Regions from separate parts of the Luteibacter sp. 1214 genome, predicted to be linked through region 2. Evidence: riboswitches for the same ligand, from Rfam matches in the RefSeq annotation. Region 2 holds a riboswitch; the other holds the start of a gene.

Region 1 (7,417 bases), on a different contig from region 2:
GATGAACGTCAACGTTCCCGCCGCTGCACCCGCGGTGCCGCCAGAAACAGGCGCGTCAAGCATCGCGAGGCCGCGACCAGTGGCGGCTTGTGCAACTTTTTTCGCCGATGCCGGTGCGATCGTGCTGCAATCGACGACGAGTGCACCATCGGGAATGGCGGCCAGCAGCCCCGCGTCTCCCAGATAAAGCGCTTCCACATGCCGGCTGGCGGGAAGCATCGAGATGACGATCTCAGCGTCGCTCACCGCATCGGCAGCGCTCGCCGACAAGGAGGCTCCTGCGGCAACCGCCGTATCGACCGCCGACTGAACGAGGTCGAAGACCCGCAGGGCATGCCCTGCCTTGAGCAGATTCGCGGCCATCGGGCCACCCATGTTGCCCAGCCCGATAAAAGCGATACGACTCATGCGTACGACTCCGGTTGACTGCCCAGATCGGCGAGCGGATGCGCTTCCGCGCTGAACGGTGCATTGAAGAAAGATTCGGCCCAGCTCGATGTCGCCTCGGCCAGCGTTGCCGGGTTCCAGCGCGGTTGGCGGTCCTTGTCGATCAGCAGCGCACGGATGCCCTCCGCGAAATCGCCGTGTGCGGCGCAATGCAGCGACACGATGTATTCGAGGCGAAAGGTATCGGCGAGGGAAAGCGTCGACGCGCGGCGCTGCAGCTCGAAGCCGAGCCGCGCGGAGCCAGGCGCACCGGCAAGCAGCGCTGTCCTTGCGTTCCGCAGCCAGGTATCGTCATCCTGGATCGCATCGATGGCGCCAACGATATCGTCGAGCCGCTCGTTGCCGCAGACGTCGCGGATCAGTGCCGCGTGCGCTTGCAGCGGACCGGGAGACACCGGCTGCTCGATGGAGCGTAGAACCGCGGTCAGCGTGTCGTGGTTGGCGCTCGCCGAACTCGACCAGTTCGCGTTGGACAGCGCGTTCATGACCTCCGGACGCGCATCCTCGGGAATGAAGTGGTCGGCGAGACCCGCATGGATGGCATCGCCCGCGCCGAGCGGCGCGCCGGTGAGGGCCAGGAACATGCCGCCGCGATCGGGCACACGCGACAACAGCCAGCTGCCTCCCACGTCCGGATAGAGTCCCACGGTAATTTCCGGGAAGGCGAGCTTCGACCGCTCGGTGACCACACGGTGGCTTGCTCCCGCCATCAGTCCGATGCCGCCACCCATGACGATGCCGTGCCCCCAGCAGAGGATCGGTTTGGCATAGGTGTGAATCCGATAGTCCAGCCGGTACTCGGTCGAAAAGAACTCACTGGCATACGCGTTGCGCGTGATCTCACCGCCGCCTGCGTCCCGGTAGTCGACCATGCTTCGATACAGGCCATGCAAGTCGCCGCCCGCGCAGAAGGCCTTGTCGCCGGCTCCCTGCAGGACGACCACCGCGATAGCGTCGTCGTCGGCCCATGCGCGAAGCTGGGCATCCAGCAGGCTCGCCATCGTCAGTGAGAGCCCGTTGAGGGTCTTCGGAGCATGGAGCGTCGCGATTCCGATACGTCGGCCATCACGCCCGTCGCGCTCTTCGAACAGCACGTCGCTCATGCGTTCTTCCACTCGGCCGGGCGCTTCTCGAGAAAGGCGTGTACGCCCTCCGCCTGATCGGCGCTGTCGAACAGGTCGACGAAGGCTTCGCGCTCGGCGACGAGCGCGGCGGCGTGCGTCTGCGTGCGCGTTGCCTGCACCAGGCGTTTGCAGGCCGCCACGCTGGTCGGGCTCTGCTTCGCGGCACGCGCTGCCCATGCGAGCGCGGCGTTCAACCCTTCCCCTCGGGGAACCACGTCTTCCACCAGCCCGATGTGCAAGGCCGTCGCGGCGTCGACTCGCTCGCCGAGCAGGATCATCCGCTTCGCCCAGCCCTCGCCGACCAGGCGCGGCAGGTTCTGTGTACCGCCGGCACACGGCAGCAGTCCCACACCCGCTTCCGGCAAGGCCATCTGCGCGTGTTCCTCGGCGATGCGAAGATCGCATGCCAGTGCACATTCGAGGCCGCCACCCATCGCATAGCCGTTGATGGCCGCGATGCTCACGCCACGGAACGCCGACAACGCCTCGAAGGCCTCACCGAACCGACGGGCGGCTTCACGCGCCAGCGCGCGGTCGCCATCCGCGAACTGCTTGAGATCGGCGCCGGCCGAGAAGAACTTCTCCCCCTCGCCCGTCACCACCAGGGCGTAGACATCACGATCCGCATTCAGCGCCGTGACGAGATCGCGCAGCGCGGAAAGGCTATGTACCGTCCAGGTGTTGGCTGGCGGGTTGCTCAGCGTCACGATGGCCGTGCGGCCTTCGAACGTCAGCCTGAGCCCTGTCCAGTCGGTATCCTTGTAACCGGTCATCGCAACTCCTCTTCAGTGTTGAGCAAGTGGCGCGCCACGATCACGCGCATGATTTCGTTGGTGCCTTCCAGTATCTGATGCACGCGGCTGTCGCGCAGCAACCGTTCGATCGGGTACTCGCGAATATAGCCATAGCCGCCATGGAGCTGCAGGGCGTCGTTGCAGATGTTGAATCCCGCATCGGTGGCGAAGCGCTTGGCCATGGCGCACCACACCGTGGCGTCGTGACTGCGTGCGTCGAGCTTGCGCGCCGCCGTGTGCACCATCTGTCGAGCGGCGACCAGCTGGGTCGCCATATCGGCCAGCTTGAACTGCAAGGCCTGGAACTCGCCCAGCTTGCGCCCGAACTGCCGCCGCTCACCGAGATAACGCCGCGCGGCGTCCAGGGCGCCCTGTGCGGCACCGAGTGAACAGGCGCTGATGTTGATCCGCCCACCGTCCAGACCCTTCATGGCAATCCGAAACCCTTCACCCTCTTCGCCCAGAAGGTTCGCCGCCGGCACACGAACGCCGTCGAACGTGATGCCCCGCGTAGGCTGACTGTTCCAGCCGAGCTTGTCCTCCTTACGCCCATACGTAATGCCTTCGGCGTCGGCGGGTACGGCGAACGCACTGATACCACGCGCACCCTCGCCCCCCGTGCGGGCCATGACCACGAGCATGTCGGTGGCACCGGCTCCCGAGATGAAGGCCTTGCTGCCATGGAGCACGTACGCGTCACCATCACGCACGGCGCGCGTCTGCAGAGACGCCGCATCGGAACCAGCGCCCGGCTCGGTCAGGCAGTACGACGCAAGCTTCGCCCCGCTGCACAGCGTCGGACCCCATTCGGCACCCAACGAAGAACGTGCATGCGTCGCCAGCATCCACGTCGCCATGTTGTGGATACTGATGAACGCCGCGGTGGATGGATCGGCGGCGGCGAGTTCTTCAAACACAATCGCCGCATCCAGCCGGGTCAGCCCGCTGCCGCCGGCCGCTTCGTCGACATAGAGGCCGCAGAAACCCAGTTCGCCCGCCTTGCCGATGGCCTCACGCGGAAAGATGCTCTCGGCGTCCCAGTGCGCCGCACGCGGCGCCAGTTCGGATGCCGCAAAATCGCGCGCCGCCTCGCGAAACGCCATCTGCTCGTCGCTGAAGCCGAAACCGTGCCCCATCACAGGAATGTCCATCACGGCCGCCATCACTTGAGACTGATCGTCGTATTGACGCCGTGGCCGCGCGTGTCATCGTCGAACCAGCGCGACGTGATCGTCTTGGTCTGCGTGTAGAACATGACCGCCTGCTTGCCGTAAGGGCCCAGGTCGCCGAGTTTGGACGCACGCGATCCCGTGAACGAGAACAGCGGCACCGGTACGGGAATCGGTACGTTGATGCCGACCTGACCAACGTCGATGTCTTCCTGGAACCGCCGCGCGGCCGCACCGCTCTGCGTAAACACGGCCGTACCGTTCCCGTTGGGATTGGCGTTAACCAGATCGATCGCTTCGTCCAGCGTGTCGACCGTGAGGACGACCAGCACGGGCCCGAAGATCTCTTCGTCGTAGATACGCATGCCAGGCTTCAAGCCCGAGAAAATCGTCGGCCCCACGAAGTTGCCCTCGTCGTAACCCGGCACGCGAAAGCCGCGACCGTCGAGCTCCAGCGTCGCCCCCTGCGCCACACCGGCGTCGATCAGGCGCTCCACGCGCTCACGCGCTGCGGATGAGATCAGTGGACCGACATCGGTGCCCGCTTCTATGCCTGCGTTCACCCGCAGCGCCTTCGCTCTGGCGACGATGTCGGGAATCCACTCGCGCGCGTTACCGACCAGCACCGCCGTCGATGCCGCCATGCAACGCTGCCCGGCCGCACCGAAGGCGGCGCCGATCATGGCATTGAGCGTCTGTTCCTTGTTGGCGTCGGGCAAAACGACAGCGTGGTTTTTCGCCCCCATCATGCACTGCACGCGCTTACCGGCTTGCGATGCACGGTGATAAACGTGCGTACCGACCTTCGTCGATCCGACGAAAGACACCGCCTTGATGTCGACGTGATCGCAGATGGCGTTGACCACCTCTTCGCCCCCGTGCACAACGTTGAGCACGCCTCTGGGAATGCCCGCCTCCTGCGCCAGTTCGACCAGCCGCATGGTGACCATCGGGTCCTGCTCCGACGGCTTCAGCACGAAGGTGTTTCCCGTGGCGATGGCCATCGGAAACATCCACAGCGGGATCATCGCCGGAAAGTTGAACGGCGTGATGCCGGCGCAGACACCCAGCGGCTGCAGCAATGTGTACGTGTCCACGCCACCGGCCACGTTGTTGGCCAGCTCGCCGAGTTGCAGATTGCCGATGGCGGCCGCGTGCTCCACCACCTCGAGGCCACGGAACACGTCGCCTTCGGCGTCCGGCAGTGTCTTGCCCTGTTCCGCCGTGAGGATCGCCGCCAGCTCCGCCATGTGTTCGCGGATCAGTTGCTGGTATCTGAGGAAGATGCGGGCCCGCGTCCCGATGGGCGTCTTGCGCCAGGTGGCGAACGCGCGCCGGGCGGCGGCGACGGCCGCATCCACCTCCCGGGACGTGGCGAAGGGCACACGTGCCAGCACGACCTGCGTCGCCGGGTTGATCACATCGCGCCATTGTGTGGTCGCGGACTCGACGAACTCGCCGTCGATCAGCAGTTTGACGGTCGCGACGTCGGTCGCGGCACGATTCATCTCGTTCATGATGCTTGTCTCCAGATCGCTCACCCGCGAAACCGGGCGTGCGTGAGCGAGACAAGTCGGTTCGAGGCCACGGACGCCGCATCGAGCCAGCTCGTCCGGTTGCCCACCGCAACACCCGAGGAAGACACCGCAAGCGGTGCCCACCACGGGCCGGTCTCCGGGCTTGCGAGCGATGCGATCCGCATCACCCCGACACCTTCCCGCGTTGCCGCAGTGGTTCTGAGTCGGGTTTTCTCGCCTACCGTTGCGGGGGCAGCGCCGGCATCGGACCGGCTTCCCGTTTCACCCTGCGCACCGGAATGGCGGCGGCAGGACACCTGTGGCCAGCGGGAGTGTAGGCGGCGACGCGGCGAGCGACACGCTGCGATGCAGTAAAGGCGCCTTGGATGCCGCCACGGATTCCGACTAAGCTGCGCGGATCAGCCGTTCCACGCTCAGGAGATCTCCATGATCGACCACACCGGCGCCACCGTCAGCGACTTCGAGCGCAGCAAGCAGTTCTATACGACCGTATTGGCCTCCATCGGCTATGAACTGATCGTGCACTTCCCCGCCTCGAAAACGGGACGTACCGACGTGGCGGGGTTCGGCGAGAACGGCAAGCCGGATTTCTGGATCTACCAGGGCACACCCAATCAGCCGCCGGTAGACGTCGCCTTTCGAGTGAGTTCGCAGCAGCTGGTGCGGCTATTTCATCAGACGGCGCTGGATGCGGGCGCGAGGGACAACGGTCCGCCGGGCCCGCGTTCGCACTATCACGAAGGCTATTACGGCGGTTTCGTGCTGGATCCGGATGGCCATAACATCGAGGCGGTGTTTAACGCCGGCTGATGGAAGATCATTGATGAACTGCCCGCATAGGCTCAAGCGGTTTATCCCACTTAATCACTGGACCCCCGGTCGGTAGCATGGCGTCATGGCTATCTTCTGGAGATCACCATGAAAAAGCGCGTTCTCGGTAAGAGCGGCCTGGAGGTCTCAGCCCTCGGCTTTGGCTGCATGGGCCTCAATTTCAGCTATAGCTACGCGCTGAGCAGCGACGAGTCAGTCAAGCTCATCCGCGAGGCGGTGGACCTGGGCGTCGATTTCTTCGATACGGCCGAGGTCTATGGCCCGTTCACCAACGAGGAAATCGTCGGTAACGCCCTCGCGCCGATGCGCGACCGCGTCGTCATCGCGACGAAGTTCGGCGTCGCGTTCGATCCGGAAACGAACAAGCAGACGGGTCTGGACAGCCGCCCGGAAAACATCCGCAAGGCCGCCGAGGGCTCGCTCAAGCGTCTGGGCATAGAGCAGATCGATCTGCTCTATCAGCACCGCGTAGACCCGAACGTGCCGATCGAAGACGTCGCCGGTGCGGTGAAGGATCTCATCCAGGAAGGCAAGGTGAAGCACTTCGCGTCGAGGGCCAGCTGGTGCTCAACGGGATGAACCACATTCTCCGGGCAACCCTGGCGGGCCTTGGTCTGGCCTGGGTGCCCGAGGACATCGTCCTGCCGCATATCGAGGCCGGACGACTGGTGCGCGTCCTGGAGAACTGGTGCGACCCGTTTCCGGGCTACCACCTTTACTACCCGAACCGGCGACAGACCTCCCCCGCACTGACCCTGCGGGTGGATGCGCTACGTTATCGTGGCTGAATCGCCCACAATCCCTTGACGTTTCCTCGATTGACACCATCTCGTAGGTAGCCGAGGATCGAATCAGGCCGCGCCCGGGTCCCGGGGCCGCGCAGCAAGCAGGAGTCACCCATGAGCCAACGTCATCTCGTCCTCGCCGCCTTGTTCGCCCTGGCCGTCGTGTTCTTTCTTGCCGGTTCGGTCACCGGGACGTTGTTGCTCGTCGCCGCTGGCGTCGTGACGGAGACGGCCTTCTGGTTCAACATGATGCAGCAGCGGCGGATGCAGCGGATCAAGGTTCGCGCCCGACGCGATCGCTGAGCCTCCCGTAAGTCCACGTCAGAAACCCCGCACCGCGGGGTTTTTTTATGTCGCCCCGGAAGCCTCCTCCGCACTCGGTCCCCGCTCCAGATACGTCGACAGAGCGATATAGCTCCGCGTCCCCTTGAATCCCTCCATCGCGTGAATCCGCTCCAGCAGGTGCTCGAGCCCCCGCGTATCGGCCGTCCGCACCTTCAGCAACATCGCGCTCTCTCCCGTCACGGTGTGGATTTCCTCCACCTCGGGAAAGGCCTGCAGCGCCAGCAGCTGGCGTGTCACCGCCCAGCTGGTCGTGTCCACGTGGACGAAGGTCAGCAACGGACGCCCGACCTTCACCCCGTCGAGCACAGCCACGGTGGCCTTGATGACCCCATCTCTGCGCAGCCGCTTCACCCGCTCATGCAGCGCGGGAGCGGAGAGATGCAG
Region 2 (7,417 bases):
TCAGTTCTTCATTGGTGTGCGGGCCGTAGGCGTCGGAGGTGTCCCAGAAGGTGATGCCCAGATCCAGCGCCGTTTCCAGTGTCGCGATGGACTCTTTCTCGTCGCCGGGGCCGTAGAACTCGCTCATGCCCATGCAGCCGAGGCCCTGAGCCGATACGTCCGGGCCGTTCTTACCGAGTTTGCGTGTCTTCATGCCTGTTTCCTGCGCGGGGAGGTGGGGGCCTTTTCGCGGGGCCGCGCCGTGGGCGGCGGGGGCGCCGTCACGGCGGGAGGCGCCGGTTCAGGGAATGACACACCTTCCTCGCCATACGCGGAGCGGTACATGGCGATCTTCTTGTCCAGCCGCGCGATCGTCTCGGTCAGGGTGACCAGTTCGTCGCGCAGAAAAGCGGCGTGGCGTGCCAGCAGGTCGCCGCGCAGGCGGATGCTGTCGGGCGTCTCACCCTGGCGGCGCAGCTCGGAATACTCCTGCAGCGTACGCATCGACATGCCGGTGGCGCGCATGTGGACGACGAAACGCAGCAGGGCGAGCTCGTGCTCGCCGTATACCCGCTGGCCGCTGCGGCGCGGCACCGGGTCGATCAGGCCGATCTGCTCGTAATAACGCAGGGTATGGACGGTCAGGCCGGTCGCCAGGGCGGCCTCGGCGATGGTCAGGTAGGTGGTCATGCCGAAAGCCTACGCCTTCGAGTGCGCTCTAGGTCAAGCGCCTCTTTTTATGCGGCTGCGGGCAGCGGCTGCACGGGTGTCGGCTTGTACTCGCTGTCCAGCGCGATCATCGTGAACGTACCCCGCGTGCACAGCTCGCGCGCGCCGGTGATCAGATCCTCGGTGTACATCGCCACGTCGATCTTCATCGACGTACGGCCCACCGAAATCACCGTGGCGATCAGCTCGACCATCTGGCCTTTGCGGACGGGCACGTGGAAGTCGACCTGCTCCGAACGGGCGGTGACGACGATCTGGCGGGAGTAACGCGAGGCCGCCAGAAAGGCGGCCTTATCCATCCACGCCAGCGCCTGGCCGCCGAACAGCGTGCCGAGGTGGTTGGTGTGGTCGGGGAAGACGATTTCGAGGACGCGAGCCTCGGTGGGGCGGTCGATAGCGGTCATGGGGGACGAGTCCTGTTGCAGTGCAGCATGCATCATACAGGGTCCCCCGTTCCCTCAGAACGACTGGTCGAACGCGACCTCGCCCTGCACGCCGACCTGGTACGACGACACGCGCCGCTCGAAGAAGTTGGTCAGTTCCTGCACGTCCTGCAGGTCCATGAAGTCGAACGGATTCTTCGAGCCATACTTCTTGGGCATGTCCAGCTGGACCAGACGCTGGTCGGCGCAGTATTCGAGGTACTGGCGCATGTCGTTGACCGACAGGCCGGCCACGCCGCCCGAGAGCACGTCGGCGGCGAACTGGGTCTCGCAGGCGATGGCGTCCTCGAGCATCGCTTCGACTTCCTGGCGCATCTGGTCGTCGAAGAGGTCCGGCTCCTGCTCGCGCACGGTGCGCACGACCTCGAAGGCGAACGCCATGTGGCCGGACTCGTCGCGGAACACCCAGTTGGTGCCCGAAGCCAGGCCGTGCAGCAGCCCGCGCGAACGCAGGTAGTACACGTAAGCGAAGGCGGCGAAGAAGAACAGACCTTCGATGCACGCGGCGAAGCAGATCAGGTTGAGCAGGAACTGGCGACGGTGCTCGCGCGTCTCGAGACGGTTGAGGTTCTGGATCGAGTCGATCCACTTGAAGCAGAACTCACCCTTCTGACGGATCGACGGGATGCTCTCGATCGCGGCGAAGGCCTTGTTGCGCTCGGCCGGTTCCGGAATGTAGGTGTCCAGCAGCGTGAGGTAGAACTGCACGTGCAGCGCTTCTTCGTACAGCTGGCGCGAAAGGTACATGCGCGCTTCGGGCGAGTTCACGTGCTGGTACAGATTGAGTACCAGGTTGTTCGACACGATGGTGTCGCCGGTGGCGAAGAACGCGACCAGACGATGGATCAGGTGACGGTCCGCATCCGACATCTTCGACTTCAGGTCGGTGGTGTCGAGCGAGAAATCCACTTCTTCCACGGTCCAGGTGTTGCGGATCGCCGCGCGATACATCTCGTAGAACTGCGGGTATTTCATCGGCCGCAGGGTCAGCTCGAAGCCGGGATCGAGAATATGGGTATCGCGGGTGACGGGAGAAGCGGACATCGGGCTACCTCGAATTAATTACGTGTAGGAGCGCGCCCTGCGCGCGAAAAACCAACGAAGCGGCGATACTGGAACGTTTGGCGCAGGCAGCGGCTTCGCGCGCGGGGCGCGCTCCTACAGGGGTGCTGCGCCCCTGTAGGGGCGCGTTGCTTTTATTGGCAGGCTTCGCAGTACTCGGGGTTCTCGAGCGAGCAGAACACCGCGGCTTCGGCCTGTTCCTGCGCATCGGCGACCGGAGCGGCCGGCGTGGGCAGCGAGGCCGACGACGAGCTCACCGTGGTCTTGGCGATGCGGGTGGCGGGACGCGAACGCAGGTAATACGTCGTCTTGATGCCCGACTTCCACGCGTACATGTACATCGAGGAAAGCTGACCGATGTTCGGGTTTTCCATGAACAGGTTCAGCGACTGGCTCTGGTCGATGTACGCACCACGCGCGGCGGCGAGATCGATCAGTGCCTTCTGCGGCAGCTCCCACGTCGTGCGGTAGACCTCGCGCAGCGCGGCCGGAATCGCGGCGATGCCCTGCACCGAACCTTCGGCGAGCTTGATCTGATCGCGCACGTCGGCGGTCCACAGGCCCAGCGTCTTCAGCTCATCGACCAGATAACGGTTGACGACGAGGAAGTCGCCCGAGAGCGTCTCGCGCTTGAACAGGTTGGACACCTGCGGCTCGATGCACTCGTAGCAGCCGGCGATCGAAGCGATCGTGGCGGTCGGAGCGATGGCGATGACCAGCGAATTGCGCAGGCCCTTGGCCTTGATCTTCTCGCGCAGCTCGGCCCAGCGGCCCTCTACGCCGGTCGGCGTGGCCGCCGGCCAGTAGTCGAACTGAAGCTCGCCGTTGGCGGCGCGGGTTTCGTCGAAGCCCGGGTGGGCACCGTCGCGCTCGGCGATCTCGTTGGACATCGACAGCGCGTGGAAATAGATCTCTTCCTGGATGCGCGTGGACAGCTTGCGCGCTTCTTCGGAGTCGAAGGGCAGGCGCAGCTTGAAGAACACGTCCTGCAGGCCCATCACGCCCAGACCCACCGGACGCCACTTCATGTTGGCCGTCTTCGCCGTGGCGATCGGGTAGAAGTTGAGGTCGATGACGCGGTTGAGCTGACGCACGGCGGTGCGCACCGTGGTACCGAGCTTCTCGTAGTCGAACTGACCGTCCACCACGTGCCGGGCCAGGTTGACCGAGCCGAGGTTGCACACGGCGGTCTCGCCCTCGGAGGTGACTTCAAGGATCTCGGTGCACAGGTTGGACAGGTGAATGACGTTTTCCGGACGCGCGGTCTGGTTGCTCGTGGCGTTCGAGCGGTCCTTGAAGGTCATCCAGCCGTTGCCGGTCTGTGCCAGCGAGCGCAGCATGCGGGCGTACAGCTCGCGCGCCTTGATCGACTTGGCGGCCAGGCCCTCGGCCTCGGCCTTCTCATAGGCGGCCTCGAACGTCGCGCCCCAGGTGTCGACGAAGTGCGGCACGATCTTCGGATCGAACAGCGACCAGTCGCCGTCGGTCTCCACGCGGCGCATGAAGAGGTCGGGCACCCAGTTGGCCAGGTTGAGGTTGTGCGTACGGCGCGCGTCGTCGCCGGTGTTCTCACGCAGCTCGAGGAATTCCTCGATGTCGGCGTGCCAGGACTCGAGGTACACGCAGGCGGCGCCCTTGCGCTTGCCACCCTGGTTCACCGCGGCGACCGAGGCGTCCAGCGTCTTCAGCCAGGGCACGAGGCCGTTGGAATGACCGTTGGTGCCCTTGATCAGCGAACCGCGCGAACGGATGCGCGAGTAAGCCAGGCCGATACCGCCGGCGAACTTGGACAGCTGGGCCACGTCGCCGTACTTGGCGTAGATCGACTCCAGGGCATCCTGCGGCGAGTCCAGCAGGAAGCACGACGACAGCTGCTCGTGCGCCGTACCGGCATTGAACAGGGTCGGCGAGCTGGCCAGGTATTCCAGCGACGACAGCATGCGATACAGCTCGAGCGTCTCGGCCACGTCGTTGCCGCCGAGCGCGCAGGCGATGCGCATGAAGAAGTACTGCGGCGTTTCGATGACGAAGCGCTTCGTCGGGTGACGCAGCAGGTAGCGGTCATAAACCGTGCGCAGGCCGAAGTACTCGAAGCGGCGCGAACCGGTCGTGTCGATGGCGTCGTTGAGCTTGCGCGCATTGACCTGGACGAAGTCACGCAGACGCTCGTTGAGGATGCCCAGGTCGAAACCGGTGGAGATCGACTGCGAGAACGACTGGATGTCCTGACCGGATACTTCCTTGTCGACGAAGGCGGCGAGCAGGCGTGCGGCCAGCTGGCCGTACTCCGGTTCCTCGGCGGTGAGCGCCGCGGCGGTACGGATCGACAGCTGGTCGAGTTCCTGCGTGGTGGCGCCATCGTAGAGTCCGCCGATGGTCTTCAGGGCGACGCGCATGGGGTCGACCGCGAACAGGCCGTCGGCGCTGCGGGTCACCGCGCGCACGATCTTGTTCACGTCGACGACTTCCTGGCCGCCGTTGCGCTTGGTGACGCGCATCTGGCCAGGGTTGTGCGGGGGCGTCAGCGCGAACGCCGGCGGCGGGTCGTTGCGGTAGCCGGCGGCAGGCGCCTTGTCCGTGGTGTTATTGGCGGAGACGGCGGCATCGGCCGTCTCGGTGCGCTCGCGCGCGGAAGAATCCATCGTGGTCATTGTCTTGGCTCGCCCCAGGTTCTATCACCCGTTCCCGGTCGGCTGGCTCGTGAGGGATGGGGCTGATGCGGGAAACGGCCGGGGACGGAGCGCGCCGCGAAGGGGCTCCGGTCCGCGACGTGCTTCCCCGCGGAAGCCGTCACCACTATCGAGGCCGCCCGGGCACCGATTGCTGGCAGGTCTTCGGACTCATGGACATGGACCTTTCGGTCCGCCTACCCGTCGCTTCCCAGCCCCTGAAGGACCAGTGCATTGAACGGGATCGTTTCCATTTACCGCTGCGGGGCAGTTCCGGATTCGCACCGGATTCCCTATTAAGTCCGACGGGCAGTCGCGCCTCTCCGGACACCAACGGGACACACCATATAGGCGGGGGGTGGCAGCGTCAACACAAGATGTAGGGTGTCGCCGCTATGTGCTTGATCCGCCGCAAGTGATTTTTTGCAACCCCTTTCCCGCCCCGCGACGAAGAGGACCATGAGGGTTTTGTGAAGATCGTCTACACAAAGCGCATGACCTCTAACCGATAACATCTGCGATCCCTCATAGGATCGCTCGCTAGATGACCTTGACGTTCGCGCTGCAGGAACATGCCCTGGTCACCGATGCGTTCGACGCGCTGCCCTTCGGCTTCACCGCCGTCACGGCGGATGGCGAGCTCCTGTATGCCAATGCCTGGATGACGGCACGCCTCCGCGACGCGGGTGCGTGCCGCTTTCTGACCTGGTGGAATGAGGAAAGCCGGTCTCGCCTCGAGACCGCCTTGTCGCTTGCTGACGCCGGGGGCGTCCGAGAGCTGGCCCTGGGCTCCGTGGAGGGCGCCACCTGGCGGGTCTCGATCGAGCCGTGGCGCGCATCGGCGCTGGGCCAGGCGTCCTTCGTCGTGAGCATCCGCCCGCTGTCCGGGCAGACCGAGGCCGCGCGCACCATCGAAGAGCGTCGTGTGGCGCTGATCGAGGTCAGCGACATCCTCCGCGAAGTCGAAGATCCCGCCGAGATCGCCTACCGCGTGGCCGAGGTACTCGGCCGCGCGCTTCATGTCAGCCGTGCGGGCTATGGCTCGGTGGACACGATCGCGGAGACCATCACGATCGAGCGCGACTGGAACGCGCCGGGCATCGTCACGATCGCCGGTGTCCTCAACTTCCGTGAATACGGCTCCTACATCGACGATATCAAGGCCGGCCGTACCGCGGTCGTGTCCGACGCGTACAAGGACCCGCGCACGATCCATACGGCGGATGCGCTGGCGTCGATCAGCGCCACCTCGTTCATCAACATGCCGGTGACCGAGCGTGGCGGCACGGTGGCGCTGCTCTATCTGAACCACGAAAGCCCGCGTGAGTGGCCGGAAGAAGAGATCGACTTCGTCCGCGAGGTCGCCCATCGCACGCGCGTCGCGGTGGAGCGCCGTCGCGCCGAGGCCGAGCTGCTCGAGTTCGCGCACAGTCTGGAGCGTCAGGTCGCCGAACGTACGCTGGAACGCGACCGCATCTGGCGCCTGTCGAGCGACATCCTCGTCGTCGCCGACACCGACACCCGCCTGCTCTCGGTCAACCCGGCGTGGACCGCGATTCTCGGCTGGAGCGAGCGCGACACCATCGGCCGCTCCTATCTGGACTTCGTGCATCCGGACGACACCGGGCGCACTGGTGAGGAAACCGAGCAGCTGGCCGACGGTGTGGCTACGCTCCGTTTCGAGAACCGCTACCGCACCGCGGACGGTGGCTTCCGGCACCTGTCCTGGCGGGCGGTCCCGAGTGAGGGCATGATCTTCGCCGTGGCGCGTGACGTCACCAGCGAGCGCGCACGCGACGCTGAACTGGATGCCGCCCAGGAACAGCTGCGCCAGGCGCAGAAGATGGATGCGATAGGCAACCTGACCGGTGGCGTCGCGCACGATTTCAATAACCTCCTGCAAGTCATCAGCGGCAATCTGCAGCTGCTTGGCGCGGATGTGTCGGGCAACGAGCGGGCCGAACGGCGTGTCGCCAATGCGATGGCCGGCGTCACGCGTGGCTCCAAGCTGGCCGCCCAGTTGCTCGCGTTCGGTCGGCGTCAGCCCCTCGCCCCCAAGGTCGTCAACATCGGTCGCTTCATCCGCGACATGGACGAACTGTTGCGCCGCGCGCTCGGTGAGGCCATCGAGGTCGAGACCGTCATCGCCGGTGGCTTGTGGAACACGCTGGTCGATCCGTCCAATGTCGAGAACGCGCTGCTGAATCTCGCGATCAATGCACGCGACGCGATGCACGGGCAGGGCAAGCTCACCATCGAAGCCGGTAACGCCTTGCTCGACGAGGCCTATGCCACAGCACACGGCGACCTGCGTCCGGGCCAGTACGTCATGCTCGCCGTGACCGATACCGGTACCGGTATTCCGCACGACATCCTCGACAAGGTGTTCGATCCCTTCTTCACGACCAAGCCGGAAGGGCGTGGAACGGGCCTTGGCCTTTCGATGGTCTACGGCTTCGTCAAACAGTCCGGCGGCCACGTCAAGATGTATAGCGAGGCCGGTGAAGGCACGACGGTCAAGATCTACCTGCCGCG

What was found. A riboswitch is a leader RNA that binds a small molecule or an ion and turns the genes downstream of it on or off. The one in region 2 is predicted to bind cobalamin.
Region 1: linked by a shared signal. The riboswitch ahead of J2X57_RS04255 (CoA-acylating methylmalonate-semialdehyde dehydrogenase) and the one ahead of J2X57_RS15195 (ribonucleoside-diphosphate reductase subunit alpha) in region 2 are both predicted to bind cobalamin.

What each region holds. Positions count from the first base shown of each region.
Region 1 covers NZ_JAVDSQ010000001.1:1,021,123-1,028,539, forward strand. The annotation lists gene mmsB (3-hydroxyisobutyrate dehydrogenase) at 1-408, opposite strand, end outside; gene J2X57_RS04240 (enoyl-CoA hydratase/isomerase family protein) at 405-1,550, opposite strand; gene J2X57_RS04245 (enoyl-CoA hydratase) at 1,547-2,344, opposite strand; gene J2X57_RS04250 (acyl-CoA dehydrogenase family protein) at 2,341-3,516, opposite strand; gene J2X57_RS04255 (CoA-acylating methylmalonate-semialdehyde dehydrogenase) at 3,528-5,042, opposite strand; cobalamin riboswitch at 5,182-5,387, opposite strand; gene J2X57_RS04260 (VOC family protein) at 5,499-5,882, shown strand; partial or broken gene J2X57_RS04265 (aldo/keto reductase) at 5,991-6,449, shown strand; gene J2X57_RS04270 (LysR substrate-binding domain-containing protein) at 6,479-6,691, shown strand; gene J2X57_RS04275 (hypothetical protein) at 6,803-6,991, shown strand; gene J2X57_RS04280 (Lrp/AsnC family transcriptional regulator) at 7,037-7,417, opposite strand, start outside.
Region 2 covers NZ_JAVDSQ010000006.1:265,777-273,193, reverse strand. The annotation lists gene J2X57_RS15215 (aldo/keto reductase) at 1-193, opposite strand, end outside; gene J2X57_RS15210 (MerR family transcriptional regulator) at 190-669, opposite strand; gene J2X57_RS15205 (acyl-CoA thioesterase) at 717-1,112, opposite strand; gene J2X57_RS15200 (ribonucleotide-diphosphate reductase subunit beta) at 1,167-2,195, opposite strand; gene J2X57_RS15195 (ribonucleoside-diphosphate reductase subunit alpha) at 2,348-4,864, opposite strand; cobalamin riboswitch at 5,021-5,232, opposite strand; gene J2X57_RS15190 (response regulator) at 5,427-7,417, shown strand, end outside.